DNA from 3 places in the Mesorhizobium sp. WSM4808 genome. Region 3 is predicted to be linked to each of the others. Evidence: predicted binding sites of a transcription regulator. Region 3 holds the regulator's gene; each other region holds the start of a gene.
The links. Region 3 encodes LexA, which represses DNA repair genes until DNA is damaged. Its sites were predicted from a motif close to TGTTCNNNNTGTGTTCNG; they were not measured.

Region 1 (5,763 bases), on a different contig from region 3:
CGAGCAGTGCCATGCCGCCGGCCAGACACGGCCGACGCCGCTGCTGCTGCAATATGTGCCTGGCGACTTCAACTGCCTGCACCAGGATCTCTATGGCGATCTCGCCTTTCCGCTGCAGGTGGCGATCCTGCTCTCCGAACCGGGCCGGGATTTCACAGGCGGCGAGTTCGCGCTGACCGAGCAGCGCCCGCGCATGCAGAGCCGAGTCGAAGTGGTGCCGCTGCGGCAGGGCGACGCCGTTGTGTTCGCCGTCCACAACCGGCCGGTGCAGGGCACCAAAGGCAACTACCGCGTCAATCTGCGCCACGGCGTCAGCCGGCTGCGCTCAGGCATGCGCCACACGGTAGGGATTATTTTCCACGATGCCAAGTGAGCAGGGAGAAGATGGAGGTTCCCCTCACCCCGCCGGTGCATAACGGCTGACCACCATGCCGCAGGCATAGGCCTTCGAGCCGAGCAGCCGCAGGTTCCTAAAACCGCCCTGATCAAAAATCCGGCGGCCCGCCCCCAGCACCGCCGGATTGACGAACAGCTGGAACTCGTCGACCAGCCCGGCCGCGATCAGCGCTGACGCGAAACCGGCGCCGCCGAACACGGCAATGTCGCCACCCTCGCCCGTCTTCAGCGCGTTGACCTCGCGCGGCAGGTCGCCGCTGGCCACACTGGTGCGCTCCCAAGCCGGCTCCCAGGCCGATTGCTCGAGCTTGTCGCTGAGCACCACCTTGCGGGCGTCGACGATGCGCTGCGCAAAGGCGTAGAACGGATCGCGCGGAAACTTCTTCGCCGCATTGCCCCAATGGGTGAGATAGCCCTCCTGTGCCATCTTGCGGCTGAGCAGGATGGTATCGACGCCTGCGAAGACAGCGTTGAAGTCCTGCTTCAGCGCATCGTCCCAGGCGCTCTCGTCACCCCACTCCCAGAGCTGCCAGGAATGGTCCTCGGTGGCGCCGACAAAGCCGTCGACCGATATCTGCATCTGCAGGACCAGCTTTTTCACCGTCATTCTCCTCAGGGCCATCCAAAACAGTTTACATTTGGAACCGTTGACGCAAGGCCAAAACGATGTCAATAGTAAAGTGATTTAAAAATGGAAGCATAGATGTCGACGCGCGAAAAATCCGGCTGCCCGATCAACCTGTCGCTCGAACTGATCGGCGACCGCTGGACGCTGCTCATCATCCGCGACATGGCCTTCGCCGGCAAAAGGCACTTTCGCGAATTCCTGCAATCCGACGAAGGCATCTCCTCGCGCACGCTGGCCGAGCGGCTGCAAACGCTTCAGGAGGAAGGCATCCTCACCAGAAGCGACGACCCGACGCATGGCTTGAAAACGGTCTACCGGCTGACCGAAGCAGGCATCGACCTCTTGCCGGTGCTGGCGACGCTCGGCGCCTGGGGCAGCAAGCACCGCAAGGCCGACGATAAGCTGGCCAGGATTGCCGGCGAATTGGCGGCAGGCGGCGAAGCGGCGCTGGAAAAGATGAAAGCGGCGCTGCGATCGGAGCATATTGTCTAGGCGTTGCGCTGTTTCCCTTCTCCCCCTGTGGGAGAAGGTGGATCGGCGCGCAGCGCCGAGACGGATGAGGGGTGTTCCAGCGGAGTGAGACGCTGGCGTTCCCTGGAACACCCCTCATCCGTCGCCTTCGGCGACACCTTCTCCCACAAGCGGAGAAGGGGGAGCTTTCCACAGCTTGCTTGACAACGATCCACCTTTGTTCTTTATTTGTTCCAATCTATCAGCAACTGCGGATGTGCGGTCGATGGAAACGACAGCCACCATCCTGCATGCCGATCTCGACGCTTTCTACGCCTCGGTCGAGCAGTTGCTCGATCCGTCGCTGCGCGGCAAGCCGATCGCGGTGGGCGGCGGTGTCGTGCTCGCCGCTTCCTATGAGGCCCGCGCCTTCGGCGTGCGCGGCGGCATGCCGGGGCGCAAGGCGCGTGAGCTGTGCCCGCAGCTGATCTTCGTCGGCGGCAATTTCAGCCACTACCAGCGGCTGGGCGACGCGGCGATCAAGGTGCTCGACGATTTTACCCCGGTGGTCGAGCGCATCTCCATCGACGAGGCGTTTGCCGACGTCGCCGGCTGCACGCATCTGTTCGGCTCGCCGCAGGAGATCGCAACGACCATCCGCCGCCGCGTGCGGGCCGAACTCGGCCTGCCGATCTCGATCGGCGTAGCACGCATCAAGCATCTGGCCAAGATCGCCTCGCAGGTGGCCAAACCGGATGGGCTGGTGGTGGTCGACCCCGGCAGCGAGCTCGCTTTCCTGCACGACCTGCCGGTCGGGCTGATGTGGGGCGTCGGCCCGGCGACCAGGGCGAGGCTGGCGGAAATCGGCGTCGAGACCATCGGCCAGCTGGCCAGGACGCACAGCGGCGCGCTGACACGGCTGCTCGGTCCCGCCGCCGGCGAAAAGCTCGCCGCCTTGTCATGGAACCGCGACCCGCGAAAGCTCGAAACGCATAGCCGCGCGCATTCGGCCGGCGCCCAATCGGCGCTGGGCCAAAAACCCGCCGTAGCGCGGATCATCGTGCCCACTCTGCTGCATCTGGCCGACCGTGTCGCCAGCCGGCTGCGCGCCAAGGCGCGGCCCGGCCGCACGGTGACGGTACGCGTGCGCTTTGCCGATCTCAGCGCCGTCACGCGCTCGATCACGCTTGACCAGCCGATCTCGGCGACCGCGATGCTGGCCGAGATCGCCGGCGATCTGGTGCGCGGCGTCCTCGCCGACAACCCCCACGAAAGAACGATCTCGCTGCTGGCGATCTCGGTGTCGTATCTTGAGGAAAGCTTCGAGCTGCAGCTCGAACTGCCGCTCGGCCTCGCCGACGAGAAACGCCGGCCGGGCACCCGAAAAGGCCTGGCACGCTTCGACGCCGACCGCGCCATCGACAAGATCCGCGAACGCTTTGGCAAACAGGCGGTGGGCTACGGCACGGTGGCACTGGAGGCCGCGCGCTCCGTGCCCGACGAATTCAGGGAGCTGGCGGAGAAGGAGCTTTGAGGCCAGGGCAAGGCTATGGGCCGGTACGCGAGTAGCGATGGACCCGGATGCCACTAGAGCTTGTCCCGTGCCAGGGCTCGCAGGCTATGCCGCATGGTCGGCATCGTGAGTCGGCCAATAGCCAGGTTCGCCCCTATGCGCAGAGGCGAGGCCAACGGCACGGGCGGCAGTGCAGTTCGGGAATGCCGCAAGGCGCCTCAGCACCGAGAGAGATGTATCAAACCGAATGCCGATGAAGCCATAGATGATATAGCCCGACAACAGAATGAACGGCGCAAACAAGGCCACCCATCTCAGCCTGCCAAGGCGGCGACGGTGATAGGGTGAAGGCCGTCGCAAGAATGGCAGGAGCATTCCCCGCCAACTCCCCGGTTGGAGTGCCCGAACCAGACTAGCGTCACCCAGGTACAGTAGCAATAACGGTCATCTCCGAACGGTTTCCTGCGTTTAGAGCGCGGCTATTGGATAGCGAAACGCCAGTTCTATGCCTCGCCGTCCCAGTACCGCCTCACCGCTCCCATGTCGAAAATGCCGTCGCGCCGGCGCAAGGCGTCGACCGCCATCTTGTTGGAATCGGGATAGACGCAGACCTCGTTGGGATTTTTCTCGCCGATCATCAGATAGCGGCACGGTTCCGTACCGCTGTTGAGGAAGGAATGCCCGACCGCCAGGCCGGCGGGAAAGCAGACATAATCGCCGGCCTTCATCTCGTGACGCTCCTCGCCAAGCAGCAGCGTCACCTGCCCTTCCAGGATCAGCGCGTGCTCCTCTTCGAGCATGTGGTAGTGCCTGGGCGCCAGGCGCATGCCGGGGGCCGGCGCCTCGATCAGCATGCCGACATGATAGTCTGGTCGTCCCAAAGCCGCATAGGTCAGATGCCTGGACCGGCCGCCGAACCGCGGGCCTTCGCCCTCGACCTTCCATTCGACGGCATCGCTGGCGACAGGCGGGATCGGCACGGCTGGGGGTTTGGTGATACCGGGCATCACATCCGACGGCAGCGGATCGCCGGCGGCAAGGCCGGTGTTCTCGCCGTCCCAGTAAGTTCGGGTTGCCGAGAGGTCGAAGATCGCGCGCCTGCCCAGCGCCCGCACCAGGACCTTGTTGGAGGCGGTATAGACGACCACGTCATTCGGGTTGCGCTCGCCGACGATGACATAGCGGCACGGCGCGTCGCCGGTGTTGATGAGGCAATGCCCCGCCGCAGCACCAGCCGGAAAGCAGATGTAGTCGCCGGCCTTCATGGCGTAGGCAGCGTCGCCGACATAAGCGGTCAGCATCCCTTCGAGGATGAAGACATGCTCTTCCTCGAAAATATGGTAATGCGCCGGCGACGTCTGCTTGCCCGGCGGCAGTTCCTCGATCGCCACGCCGACATGGTGGTTTTCGCCGAGGGCGGCCTGCGACAGATGCCGGTAGCGCACACCGAAGCGCGGCACATCGGACCATTCCGTCCATGGCACGCTGTCCGATGCGAATGGCACGGGCGCTTTATCGTCTGCCATAGGGCCTCCCTGGTCCTGTCCCCCTGCCCTCGTCGCACTGCCATGCTGCTAGAGGATCCACGACAGGACAAAGCTGCCAGCTTCCGGCTAAACCGCCAAGCGGTGTTCGCGACGCTCCTGACAAAGCCAGACAGGAATCGCTCGCTTCAACCCCTGATCGCCTTGCTGGCCTGCTGCAGCAGCTCGAATGCCGCGAAGCGCTTGGCGTGCCAGCCGGCCAGCGTGGCATCGGGATGATAGACCTCGCCGAGTTCCGACATGCCGGCCATCGCCCCCGTCAGATCCTTGTAGGCACCGGCGGCGACCGCGCCCAGCATCGCCGAGCCGAGCAGCACCGGTTCCGGCGAGGTCGAGGCCACCACCACCATGCCTGTGGTATCTGCAAGCAGCTGGCGCACCAGCGGGCTTTGGCCGGCGCCGCCGCTGACGACGATGGTGTCGACGGGAATGCCCTTGTCATGCTCGGCCCGCACGATCTGGCGCGCGCCATAGCCCAGCCCGCAGACCCCGGCGACATAGAGCCCGACCAGGCTGTCGAGGCTGGTGTCGAGATCGAGCCCGGCGATCAGCGCTCGCGCGTCCGGGTCGGCGAAAGGTGCGCGGTTGCCGAGAAACTCCGGCACCACATGGATACCGCCGACCAGCGCCGGCGTCGCTGCGGCCCCGTTGCGGCCTTGCGCCTGCAATGACAGCCAGGCGCTGAGGCTGAGCCCCTCGGCTTGCGCCTTGGCGGTCGCTTCGCCAGCCGCGGGATGCATGCGCACCAGATGGTCGATAGCAGCACCGGCTGCCGACTGGCCGCCCTCGTTCAGCCACAGGCCCGGCACCATGGCCGAGAAATACGGACCCCAGACGCCGTCGACGAAGGCCGGCACCGCGGTCGACGACATGGTGCAGGCCGAGGTGCCGAAAACATAGGCCATGCGCGACAGAACGCTGCCGAACTCGCCGCGCGCACCGACCGTACCGACGCCACCGGCATGCGCATCGATCAGGCCGGCCGCTACCGCGATGCCGGGGACGAGGCCAAGGTCCGCAGCCGCCTGCGCGGTCAGCCCGCTGCCAAGTGCGGCACCCGCCGGCACGATCTGCGTGCCGATGCGCGCGAATGCCTCGTCGGCCAGGCTCCCTAGTCCGATGGTGCGGAAATAGGCCTCGTCCCAGCGGCTTTCATGCGCCAGATAGGTCCATTTGCAAGTCACCGTGCAGACCGAGCGGGCAAGGCTGCCGGTCGCCCGCCAGGTGAGGAA
Region 2 (5,763 bases), on a different contig from region 3:
CACGCACTATCACAAGGTCGATGTCCACGCCGTGCAGGCGGCGCTGAAGAACCGGCCCAAGGCGAATCTCGACGACATCCTGTCGGTGCCCGTCGCCGTGCGGCCGAACTGGTCGCCCGAAGACGTCCAGAAGGAACTCGACAACAACGCGCAGGGCATTCTTGGCTATGTCGTCCGCTGGATCGACCAGGGCGTCGGCTGCTCGAAAGTGCCTGACATCAACGATGTCGGCCTGATGGAAGACCGCGCCACGCTGCGTATTTCCTCACAGCACATCGCCAACTGGCTACACCACAGCGTGTGCAGCGAGGACCAGGTGATGGCGACGATGAAGCGCATGGCTGACATCGTGGACCGCCAGAACGCGGGCGACCCGCTTTACCAGCCGATGGCGGCTGACTTTGACAAGTCGATAGCCTTCCTCGCCGCCTGCGACCTGGTCTTCAAGGGCCGCGTCCAGCCCAACGGTTACACCGAGCCGGTGCTGCACGCGCGGCGGCTGGAACTGAAGGCGCAGCAGAGCTGAATAGGCCAGTGTCGTGTATGGGCGGCGGGTTTTCGGCCTGCTTTCTCCGGGGTGAGGCGTCAGGGAGCTGTATGGTCCAGGAGCCGGATGGTGGGATCGCGACGGTGTTCGGAGTTGACCCGATCGACGCCTTCCACCGTAATCGCAATCGTCCCGTTTTCCACTCTTGCTATCCAGCCCTTCGCTTTCAGATACCAGAGATGAAACTCGAGATGCTCTCGCGGACAGTCTGACAGACGTTCGAGCTCCACATCTCCGATCCCGGGATTGCCGACGTCGTGCCGGCGCTTCGCGTAAAGCAGCGACAGCAGCCTGGCCTGGATCACGACGTCACGCTCGATGCCTTTGGTGTTGCTAGCTTCCTCGGTCAATTCACGGCGAAGGCCGGCATGGTCCCTGTACGCGATGTCGTATTGTGCGCGTTTGACCGGATCCTTGAGCGTATTGTGGGCTTCCACGATTTCACTGAAACGGGCTTCATCGCCGGTTTCGCGATTGTCTGGATGATAGCGCATCGCAAAATAGCGAAATATGCGCTCCAGCGTTTCCGAATTGGCGTTCGGGCTGACTTCCAAAACTTCGTAATAATCAATGAACATAGCTCGCTCCCCGACCACACCATATTCGCATTGTCTAAATAAGGAATGTCAATGCGGGGGCCAGGACCTTGGTCCGACGCCGATGACATCCACGCTTTCTGGAAGAGGAAGAAAATGGCCGGCGTCCGGTCGGTGGGGGCCGTTGGGTGGTAAGGACGCCGGCCAAGCGGACAATCAGGTCCGCCGCATCGTGGAGATGATCGATTCGCGGAGGCCGGGTTATGGCGTGATCGCGGAATGCAATGTGGCGAGGCCGGCTTGTCGGCGGACCTACGCCGCCTGCGCCATCCGCTCCGAGCTCATGCGGTAGGAGATCGCTTCGGCCAGATGGATTCGGCCGACGGTTTCGCTTGCGTCGAGATCAGCGAGCGTTCGCGCCACCTTCAGCACGCGATGATAGGCCCGCGCCGAAAAGGCGAGCTTTTCGCTGGCGTCCTTGAGCAGCGACAGGCCGGCGGCGTCCGGCATGGCGATCTCTTCGATGACCGAGGGCGCGCAATGCGCGTTGGTGGTGGCGCGGGTGGCGCCGAGCCGCTCGAAGCGCTCGCGCTGGATGGTGCGTGCGCGTGCCACGCGCAGCGCCACATCGGCGCTTTTCTCCGCCCGGTCGGGCCGGATCAGGTCGCTGGCCGAGACCGCCGGCACTTCGATCCTGAGATCGATGCGGTCGAGCAGCGGACCCGAAATGCGCGCCTGATAGTCGGTACGGCAACGCTCGCCGCGCAGGCAGCGATAGCCCGGCTCGCCGGCCATGCCGCAGCGGCACGGGTTCATCGCCGCCACCAGCTGGATGCGCGCCGGATAGGTGACGCGATGGTTGGCCCGCGCGATCATGCAGTCGCCGGTCTCCAACGGCTGGCGCAACGCATCAAGCGTCTGCGGCGTGAACTCGGGAAACTCGTCGAGGAACAGCACGCCGTGATGGGCCAGCGACACCTCGCCCGGCCGCGCGCGGATACCGCCGCCGACCATCGCCGCCATCGAGGCCGAGTGGTGCGGCGCGCGGAACGGCCGCCGGTCGGTCAGCTTACCTTCGCCGAGCTCTCCCGCCACCGAGGCGATCATCGAGACTTCCAGAAGCTCCTTCGGCGCCAGCGGCGGCAGGATCGACGGCAGCCGCTGCGCCAGCATCGATTTGCCGGATCCCGGGGGTCCGATCATGAGCAGATTATGCCCACCGGCGGCGGCCACTTCCAGCGCCCGCTTGGCGGTCTCCTGGCCCTTGATGTCGGCGAGGTCAGGCAAATCCAGAGCGGCGGCATGGATGCCGGCTTCCGGCCGCGACAGCACCTGCGTGCCGCGGAAATGGTTGGCGATGGCGATCAGGCTGCGCGGCGCCAGAATGTCGAATTCCTTGCCCGCCCAGGCCGCTTCCGGCCCGCACGCGAACGGGCAGATCAGGCCCTTGCCCTCGGCATTGGCGGCGATCGCCGCCGGCAAGGCGCCGGCGACCGCGGCAATCGTGCCGTCGAGCGACAATTCTCCAAGCACGACATAGCCGGCCAGCATGTCGCCCGGAATGGCGCCAAGGGCAGCCATCAGGCCAAGCGCGATCGGCAGGTCGTAATGACTGCCTTCCTTCGGCAGGTCGGCCGGTGCCAGATTGACCGTGACTTTCTTCGACGGCATCGACAGGCCGGAAGCATGCAGCGCGGCCTGCACCCGCTCGCGACTTTCGGCCACCGCCTTGTCGCCCAGGCCGACGATGTGCATGTTGACCTTGCCGGGCGCGATCATCACCTGCACGTCGACCGGCACGGCCTCGATGCCCTGGAAAGCGACCGTGCGAACCCGCGCCACCATCGTGCAACCCCAATTCAGGCTGGCCCCAGCCCCTGCGATCAGGCCAGGAATGGCCCGCCGGGAAGACAATCACACTTCCCCGGTCAAATCAAGAACATTACGGGAACGCATGACCGCTCGGGTTGCAGCGGAATTGAGCGCGGTTGCAAAAACGGAACATGGTTAAGACAAAATGAAAACGGCTTACCCGCGCTTTCCCTCAACCGCGTCCCAGAACAGGCTGGCGATGTCGGCGCCGCCGAAGCGTTTGACCTCGCGCACGCCGGTCGGCGAGGTCACGTTGATCTCGGTCATGTAGTCGCCGATCACGTCGATGCCGACCAGGATGAAGCCGCGCTCCTTCAGCGATGGGCCGATGCGGGCGCAGATCTCGCGTTCGCGCTCCGTCAGTTCGGTCTTTTCGGCGCGGCCGCCGACATGCATGTTGGAGCGGGAATCATGCTCGGCCGGCACCCGGTTGATGGCGCCGACTGGCTCGCCGTCGATCAGGATGATGCGCTTGTCGCCCTTGCGCACGTCCTTGAGATAGCGCTGCACGATGTAGGGTTCGCGGAACATCTGGCCGAACATTTCCAGCAGCGAGGCAAGGTTGCGGTCGCCCTCGAGCAGATGGAAGATGCCGGCGCCGCCATTGCCGTAGAGCGGCTTGACGATGATGTCGCCGAACTCCTTGCGGAAGGCGGCGACCTCCAGCGGATCCTTGGTGATCAGCGTGTCCGGCATCAGGTCGGCAAATTCGGTGACGAAGATCTTTTCCGGGCTGTTGCGCACCCAGGCCGGGTCGTTGACCACGAGCGTTTTCGGATGGATGCGCTCCAGGATGTGCGTGGTGGTGATGTAGTTCATGTCGAAGGGCGGATCCTGGCGCAGCAGGACCACATCCATCTCCGACAGGTCGGTGCGCACCTTCTCGCCCAGCGAATAGTGGCTGCCCTTCTCGTCGCGCACCTGCATTTCCTCGATGCGGGCAAACACCTTGCCGTCGCGCAACGACAGCCGATCCGGCGTGTAGTGGAACAGCTCATGGCCGCGCCGCTGCGCTTCCAGCGACAGCGCGAACGAGGTGTCGCCGGCGATCGACACTGTGGAGATGTGGTCCATCTGGACGGCGATTTTCAGCTTCATGGCGGGTCTCCGGCGGCTCGGATGGACGACTGTCTTGCCTGTACAGGCTCACTGCCCGTCTGCCAATCGCGACATTCCTAGGATTGGCATCCGACACCCGAATGCGCTGCTTTCATCGATCCTTCGAAACAGTCGCGGTTGCCCGTGGAAAATCGATTTCGCGATACGTTTCCTAAAGGGTTTGCTGCCAGTCTGAAAATAAATTCCGACGTCACAAAACAGGGACACCGATGCAAACTTCGTTTGGCACCGGTCAGGCAAACAGGGAGAGCACGGATCTGGCATTCACCGATCCGTTGACCGGGCTTGGCAACCATCGCCGCTTCTTCGACAAGGTCGATCGCCTGATCGCCGACCGTGCCGACGATCCCGCGCCCTTTACCGTCGGCATTCTCGACCTCGACGGCTTCAAGCCGATCAACGATCTGTTCGGCCACAAGGCCGGCGACGATATCCTGATCCAGGTGGCGATGCGGCTGCGCGCCTCGATGGACGGCCATTCCACGGTCTGCCGCATCGGTGCCGACGAATTCGCCTTTCTCTATCCCCTGGTGTTCAGCGAGGAGGCGGCGGCCGAAAAGTCGCGCATGCTGATCGAGATCCTGTCGGCGCCCTATGATGTCGGCGAACGCACCGCCAGGCTTTCGGCCTCGGTCGGCTGCTCGCTGTTCTATTCGGGCGACGAGACCACGGAAATCCTCATCAACAAGGCCGAGACGGCGCTCTACCACGCCAAGCGTTCCGGCCGTGGCCGCGTCGTCGTCTACACCCGTGAGATGGAAGAGGCGGCCAAGCGCGTCACCCGCATCGAACAGGCGCTGCGCCGGGCTGTCTCGGCCGGCGAGGTGGAGCCGCATTTCCAGCCCATCGTCGACCTTAACACGCGCCGCACCATCGGCTTCGAGACGCTGGCGCGCTGGACCGATCGCGACCTCGGTTCGGTGCCGCCGACCGTCTTCATTCCCATCGCCGAGGAGCGCGGCATCATCGGCCCGTTGTCGCAGTTGGTGCTGCGCAAGGCGACCGAAGCGGCCAGAAGCTGGCCGAAGGACCTGTTCCTGTCGTTCAACCTGTCGCCATCGCAGCTCGTCGACCAGAACACCGGCCTGCACATACTGGCGATCCTCGATCGCACCGGCTTCGATCCGCGCCGGCTGGAGATCGAGATCACCGAGACCGGCCTGATGAACGACCCGGCCTCTGCCGCGCAGATCGTCGAGGATCTGCGCCGCGTCGGCATCCGCGTCTCGCTCGACGATTTCGGCACCGGCCAGTCCTCGCTCGGCCGTCTGCGCGAATTCCATTTCGACAAGCTCAAGATCGATCGCGCCTTCGTCTCCTCCATTCTCGACGACCGTCCCTCGGAGCACATCATCCGCGCCATTCTCGCAATGTGCGAGGGGCTTGGCATGGACGTCGTCGCCGAAGGCATCGAGCAGGAAGCGCAGGCCGACCGCCTCGTCCAGTTCGGCTGCGCCGGCGGGCAGGGCTATCTGTTCGGCAAGCCGGTCGATGCCGACGCCACGCTCGGCTATCTCCGTGATTCCTTCCGTGGCGCCCTGCGCGCCAAGGCGATCTGACCGGCGATTCCCCGTAGTCCGTAATCCCGACAGTGCCGCCATGCGCATCCGGTGCGGCGCATTGTCGTTTTGTCTGACATAAGCCCAGAAATCCGGCGGTTCGCCCTTGCCCGCGCGCCTTGCGTGGCTA
Region 3 (5,763 bases):
CACCAAGCGCCTGCAGGACCATGTCAAGGCAATGATCGCGCCCTATAAATATCCGCGATCGGTAAAATTCATCGCCGCCCTGCCCAAGACCCAGACCGGCAAGATCCAGCGCTTCCGGCTGCGCACGGAGAAAATCGATTGAGCGAGCCATACGATCCGGCGTCCGAAGGCGCCCAGATGTCGTTCAAGGAGCGCATGTCCTACAGCGACTACCTGCACCTGGAGAAAGTGCTGGAGGCCCAAACGCCGCTGTCATCGGCGCATGACGAGATGCTGTTCATCATCCAGCATCAGACCTCCGAACTCTGGATGAAGCTCGCTCTGCACGAGATCGGCGCCGCGATCCGTTCCATCCGCGCCGACCGGCTCGAGCCGAGCTTCAAGATGCTGTCGCGCGTTGCGCGGATCTTCGAGCAGCTGAACAATGCCTGGGATGTGCTGCGGACGATGACGCCGAGCGAATACACCGAGTTCCGCGACGCGCTCGGCCAGTCCTCGGGTTTCCAGTCCTGGCAGTATCGCGCCATCGAGTTCATGGCCGGCAACCGCAACCTGGCCATGCTCGGGCCGCACAAGCACCGGCCCGACCTGAGCGGAAAGCTGGAAGCGATCCTGACCGAACCATCGCTCTACGACGAAGCGCTGCTGCTGCTTGCGCGCAACGGATTCGACATCGGTGCCGATGCCAAGCGCACGGGCTGGCGTGAGACGCGAACCGAGAATGAAGAGGTGCTGGTCGCCTGGCAAACCATTTACCGCGATCCGCAGCGCTACTGGATGTTCTACGAACTGGCAGAGAAGCTGGTCGACTTCGAGGATTATTTCCGCCGCTGGCGCTTCAACCACGTCACCACGGTTGAGCGCATCATCGGTCTGAAACGCGGCACCGGCGGCACGTCGGGTGCTTCGTATCTGAAGAAGATGCTCGAGGTGGTGCTGTTCCCGGAACTGTGGACGGTCCGCACCCGGCTCTGACATCGTCGAAATGAAAACAGCGACGCGCGGCGGCGGAACACCCTTCGCGAACAACCGGGGACTGACTGACCATGAGTGGATTTCCTGATCTCGCCGCAGTCGAAGCGATGGATGCCACAGATCCGCTGCGGGCCATGCGCGACCGTTTCATTCTGCCGGAGGGGGTGATCTATCTCGACGGCAATTCACTGGGGGCAGCGTCTCATGCCGTTTTCGGCGAGCTGCAGCAGGCGGCAACCCAGGAATGGGCCCAGGACCTCATCCGAGCCTGGAATACGGCCGGATGGTTCGAGATGCCGATCGAACTCGGCGATCAACTCGGACGCCTGATTGGAGCCGCGGCCGGCCAGACCGTCGTCTGCGACACGACGTCGACCAACATCTACAAGGTGCTGCATGCGGCGCTGGAGATGCGGCCGGGCCGGTCGGTCATCGTCGCCGAGGGTGACAGTTTCCCCACCGACCTGTACATCGCCGAAGGGGTGGCCTCGACACGGGACGGCGTCCTGCTGCGCCTCGCGGGCGTCGACGCGCCCACCATCGAAGAGCTGATCGACGAAAACGTCGCGGTGGTGCTGGTCAACCACGTCAACTACAAATCGGGTGAACTGCGCGACATGGCGGCGCTGACGCGCAAGGCTCATGCGGCCGGAGCGCTGATCGTCTGGGATCTATGCCACACCGCCGGCGCCCTGCCCGTCGAGCTCGATCAGGCAAATGCCGATTTCGCCATCGGCTGCACTTACAAGTACCTCAACGGCGGTCCGGGCGCACCGGCCTTCATCTATGCCGCGCAGCGCCATCACGGCGATATCAGCCAGCCGCTCAGCGGCTGGTGGGGCCATGCGCGGCCCTTTGCCTTCGAACGGGGGTATGTTGCCGGCACCGGTATCCGCCGCTTTCTGTGCGGCACCCAGCCGGTCCTGTCGATGCGGGCGCTCAAAGGCGCGCTTGTCATCTGGAACGACGTCGACATGGCGGCATTGCGAAAAAAGAGCGTCGCGCTGACGGAACTGTTCATCCAGCTCGTCGAAGCAAAGTGCGGCGCCTATGGCCTCACGCTGGAGACCACCCGCGACGCGACCAGGCGCGGCAGCCAGGTGTCGTTCCTTCACGATCACGGCTATCAAATCATGCGGGCGCTGATCGAGCGCGGCGTCATCGGTGATTTTCGCGCGCCATCGACCATCCGTTTCGGCTTCACGCCGCTCTATGTCGGCTACAAGGATGTGTGGCTGGCGGTTGAGGTGCTGGAGGATATTCTGCGCACGGGCGCATGGAAGGACCAGCGTTTCGCCGTCAAGGAAGCCGTTACCTGACGCAACGATCTCCGCGATTTGCCGTCGCCGCCCTCACTGCCCGGCGGATGACGGAGGGCTGAATTCCAGCCACAAATGCCAACAGACGTTGGCGTTTTGGCTCCGTTTCGTTCACGGCAAACGAACGTCCGAAGATTGATAGCGTCCCTTGTGGAGGTCGATCGGCAGATGATGCCAAGCCTTGGGTCGAGGATGAGCCACAGGGTCATTAACCATAATGATTTCAATGTGAGCAGGCGCATTGCCGTGGTTGGCGCCTGTCGATCGCGACCCGCTGGCAAGCCCAAATAATTTCAGCAGCCTTAACAAATTCATTAAACTTTAAACGGTTGCAGAACACAACTGGAACAGATAGTGTTTGTTCTGGGTTTGTTTTTCGATTCTGGTTTCAGGTAATCTGGGGGCCGCCATGCTGACACGCAAGCAACATGAACTGCTGATGTTCATCCATGAACGCCTGAAGGAGAGCGGCATTCCGCCATCCTTCGACGAGATGAAGGAGGCGCTCGACCTTGCCTCCAAATCCGGGATTCATCGGCTGATCACCGCACTTGAGGAGCGCGGCTTTATTCGCCGGTTGCCCAACCGGGCACGCGCGCTGGAAGTGCTGCGATTGCCGGACTCGATCGCGCCCGGCCTCAACGCGGCAAAGAAGTTTTCGCCAAGCGTCATCCAGGGCAGTCTCGGTCAGGGTGGTGCCCTTGGCCGGCAGATCAAGCCGGCGCCTTCGCGGATGCCCTCGCCCGGCAATGATGACGATGCGGTCTCCGCCGTGTCGATCCCGGTCATGGGCCGTATCGCCGCCGGTGTGCCGATCGATGCCATCCAGCATCAGACGCATTCGATCTCGGTGCCGCCGGACATGATCATGGGCGGTGCCCACTATGCGCTGGAGGTCAAGGGCGACTCGATGATCGAGGCCGGTATCTTCGACGGCGACACCGTCATCATCCGCAATGCCGACACGGCGAACCCCGGCGAGATCATCGTGGCGCTGGTCGATGAAGAGGAAGCGACGCTGAAGCGGTTCCGCCGCAAGGGCGCTTCGATTGCTCTCGAAGCCGCCAATCCAGCCTATGAAACCCGTATTTTCGGGCCGGACAGGGTCAAGGTGCAAGGCAAGCTCGTTGGCCTGATCCGCCGCTACTGAGGCGGCTGCGTTTCAGCCACTGGCTTCTCGGGTCTCTTGAAGGGTGGCAGCCCCCTCGCCTCGCGCGAGAATTTGCGTTGCGCATGCCAGGGCCGGTATGGGCTGTCCACGGCGAAGCTGATCGTCGCCGGCGTGGTCGCCGATTGGCGATCGAAGAAGATCGCGGCACTGCCTTTGCGAGCCAGTTGCCGCTTGGTGATGACGAGAACCAGCGGGTTGTGACAGGCGTCATACGCGGTGGCGTCATTGATGACGATCAGCTCGGCGAAACCGCAGGCTTTCCAGGTGTCCTTGCGGTCCTCGACATAGGCAATGATCGCACCGGACGTGTGCCTGGCCACGCAGACGCCTGAGGTGCAATAGAACGGCGATCCCGGCGGTAGCTCAACGGCATCCGCGACGTCGAATTGCCCGTCGCCCTTGTCGAACACCTCCGGCACGACGATGGTTTCGGATATTAGTGCGCGTTTCCAGTTGTCGACGGTGAATTCGTTCGGCCGAGCGCGGCTGACGGCGAGTTCGCCACCGCCGATCGGCAAGGCAACCAGTCGGGCGTCCTCCGAGATCAGCACATCCGGCGTGCGCGTATCCGAGACGGTCAGCAAGCCTGCCAGCGCGAATGGCAGAGCAGCGAGCCGCAGCCAAGTTGTCGCCATTGTCGCGATGACTAGGGCAATTGTCACCAGCAGGACAGATTGCTGCGAAATCAGCCCAACCGCATCGACAGGCGAACGTTCGGAGATCCAACCCGATATGGCGATCATCACCGTCAGACCCTTGCCCATCAGGTAGAGGGCCGGCCAATCCAATCCGAAAGGCATCAGCAGCGCGCTTGCGACAGCCAGGAACATGACGACGGTGACGATCGGCATAACCGCCAGATTGGCGAACAGGCTGAGCGGCGACACACGCTGAAAATGCCAGATGGCAAACAGCGTCGTGGCGCTGCCGGCGATGATGGAGGTCATGGCAAGGCCGGTTGCCGCGAGCACGAACTTTCGCGTCAGGAAACCGGGCATGGATCGCTTTGGGGGCGGCGGTCTTGCTTTTCCCGCGCGGTGAACGGCCCAGCCGGCATAGGCGCCGACCAGAGCCGCGGTCGCGGCGAACGACATCTGAAAACTCGGGCCGACCACCTCATGCGGCGACACCACGATGACGGCGATCGCCGAGATCGCCAGATTGCGCATGGTGAGTGCTGCTCGATCGAACAGCACGGCAATCAGCATCACCGCCAGCATGATGAAGCTGCGCTCGGCGGCAACGACGACTCCAGAGATGATGAGATAGGCCGCGATCGAGAACAGTGCGGCGACGGCGGCATACTTCTTGACCGGGCGACGCGCGGAAAAGTCGGGAAACAACGCGAAGGCGCCGCGCAGCAAGCCCATGATGGTGCCTGCGACCAGCGCCATGTGCAGTCCCGAAATCGAGATGATGTGGTAGATGCCGGTACGTCGCATCGCCTCATTGATGTCATCGGGAATGCCGGCGCGCACGCCGACGATCAGCGCCGCGGCGATCTCGCCTTCGGCGCCGCCGACGCTCGCCCTGATATGGTCGGCGATGGCCTCGCGGGCATTTTCCACGCTAGAGGAAATTCGGGCCGGCAGCGACATGTCGCCACCATCGCTGACGACAAGCTTGGGGTTGCCGAGAAAGAACCCGCTGCCGCCGATGCCGGCAAAATAGCTGTCGAAGGAGAAATCATAGCTGTCCGGCCGCACCGGCCCGGTCGGCGGCAAAAGCTTGGCATATCCAGTGATGAGGGAGCCTGCGGTCACGTCAGCCGGGATCTTGCGTGCCGAAAGCCGCACCCGTTCCGGCGCATAGCGCAGTTTCGGTCTTGCGGTCGATGTCACGTCGATGGTCAGCCGGATACGGCCAGTTTCCATCCGGTCGAGCGAGACGACGCGGCCGGTTACCTGCGTCGAGATTTCCGAGCCCAACATTTGTGTGCCCGCACGCCACGTCTCGACCTTGGCAGCAAGCAGTCCTAGGGCGCACAAAAGCGCCGCCATGAAACACAGATGGGTCTTTGGCCATGAGCGCGAGACCAGCGCACAGATCCCCGTCAAGATGACAACCGCGACAGGTCTCGCAAAGTCGGGTTCAGCCGTCAGCGAAAAATAGCCGATCGCTCCGATCGCCAGGCAGACCGGCACCAGCAGGAAGGCCACGCCCCGGTCGAGTTCCAGGCTCGCCGCCGTGTTCACGCTGTGGCGCAGGCGAGGCAGTGATGTCAGGCTGATTTGCCGGCGCACGCGAACGATCCTGCCGGTTTCGGCAACAGGAACAGAGGCGGCGACATCCGCTTGC

Region 1: dinB (DNA polymerase IV) is a predicted target of LexA. The motif match lies at 1,714-1,731, and genes of this name have one in related genera.
Region 2: AC0L2U_RS15125 (YifB family Mg chelatase-like AAA ATPase) is a predicted target of LexA. The motif match lies at 3,019-3,036, and genes of this name have one in related genera.

The regions. Positions count from the first base shown of each region.
Region 1 covers NZ_JBVVQX010000016.1:100,167-105,929, forward strand. Annotated here, with positions in the region: gene AC0L2U_RS26030 (2OG-Fe(II) oxygenase) at 1-373, shown strand, start outside; gene AC0L2U_RS26035 (dihydrofolate reductase family protein) at 398-997, opposite strand; gene AC0L2U_RS26040 (winged helix-turn-helix transcriptional regulator) at 1,100-1,516, shown strand; gene dinB (DNA polymerase IV) at 1,761-3,008, shown strand; gene AC0L2U_RS26050 (excalibur calcium-binding domain-containing protein) at 3,093-3,362, opposite strand; gene AC0L2U_RS26055 (cupin domain-containing protein) at 3,491-4,513, opposite strand; gene AC0L2U_RS26060 (FGGY-family carbohydrate kinase) at 4,660-5,763, opposite strand, start outside.
Region 2 covers NZ_JBVVQX010000007.1:200,093-205,855, reverse strand. Annotated here, with positions in the region: gene AC0L2U_RS15135 (malate synthase G) at 1-526, shown strand, start outside; gene AC0L2U_RS15130 (J domain-containing protein) at 586-1,125, opposite strand; gene AC0L2U_RS15125 (YifB family Mg chelatase-like AAA ATPase) at 1,396-2,928, opposite strand; gene gshB (glutathione synthase) at 3,112-4,053, opposite strand; gene AC0L2U_RS15115 (putative bifunctional diguanylate cyclase/phosphodiesterase) at 4,284-5,633, shown strand.
Region 3 covers NZ_JBVVQX010000009.1:92,805-98,567, reverse strand. Annotated here, with positions in the region: gene AC0L2U_RS17845 (AMP-binding protein) at 1-142, shown strand, start outside; gene kynA (tryptophan 2,3-dioxygenase) at 139-975, shown strand; gene kynU (kynureninase) at 1,047-2,294, shown strand; gene lexA (transcriptional repressor LexA) at 2,704-3,444, shown strand; gene AC0L2U_RS17825 (ComEC/Rec2 family competence protein) at 3,438-5,763, opposite strand, start outside.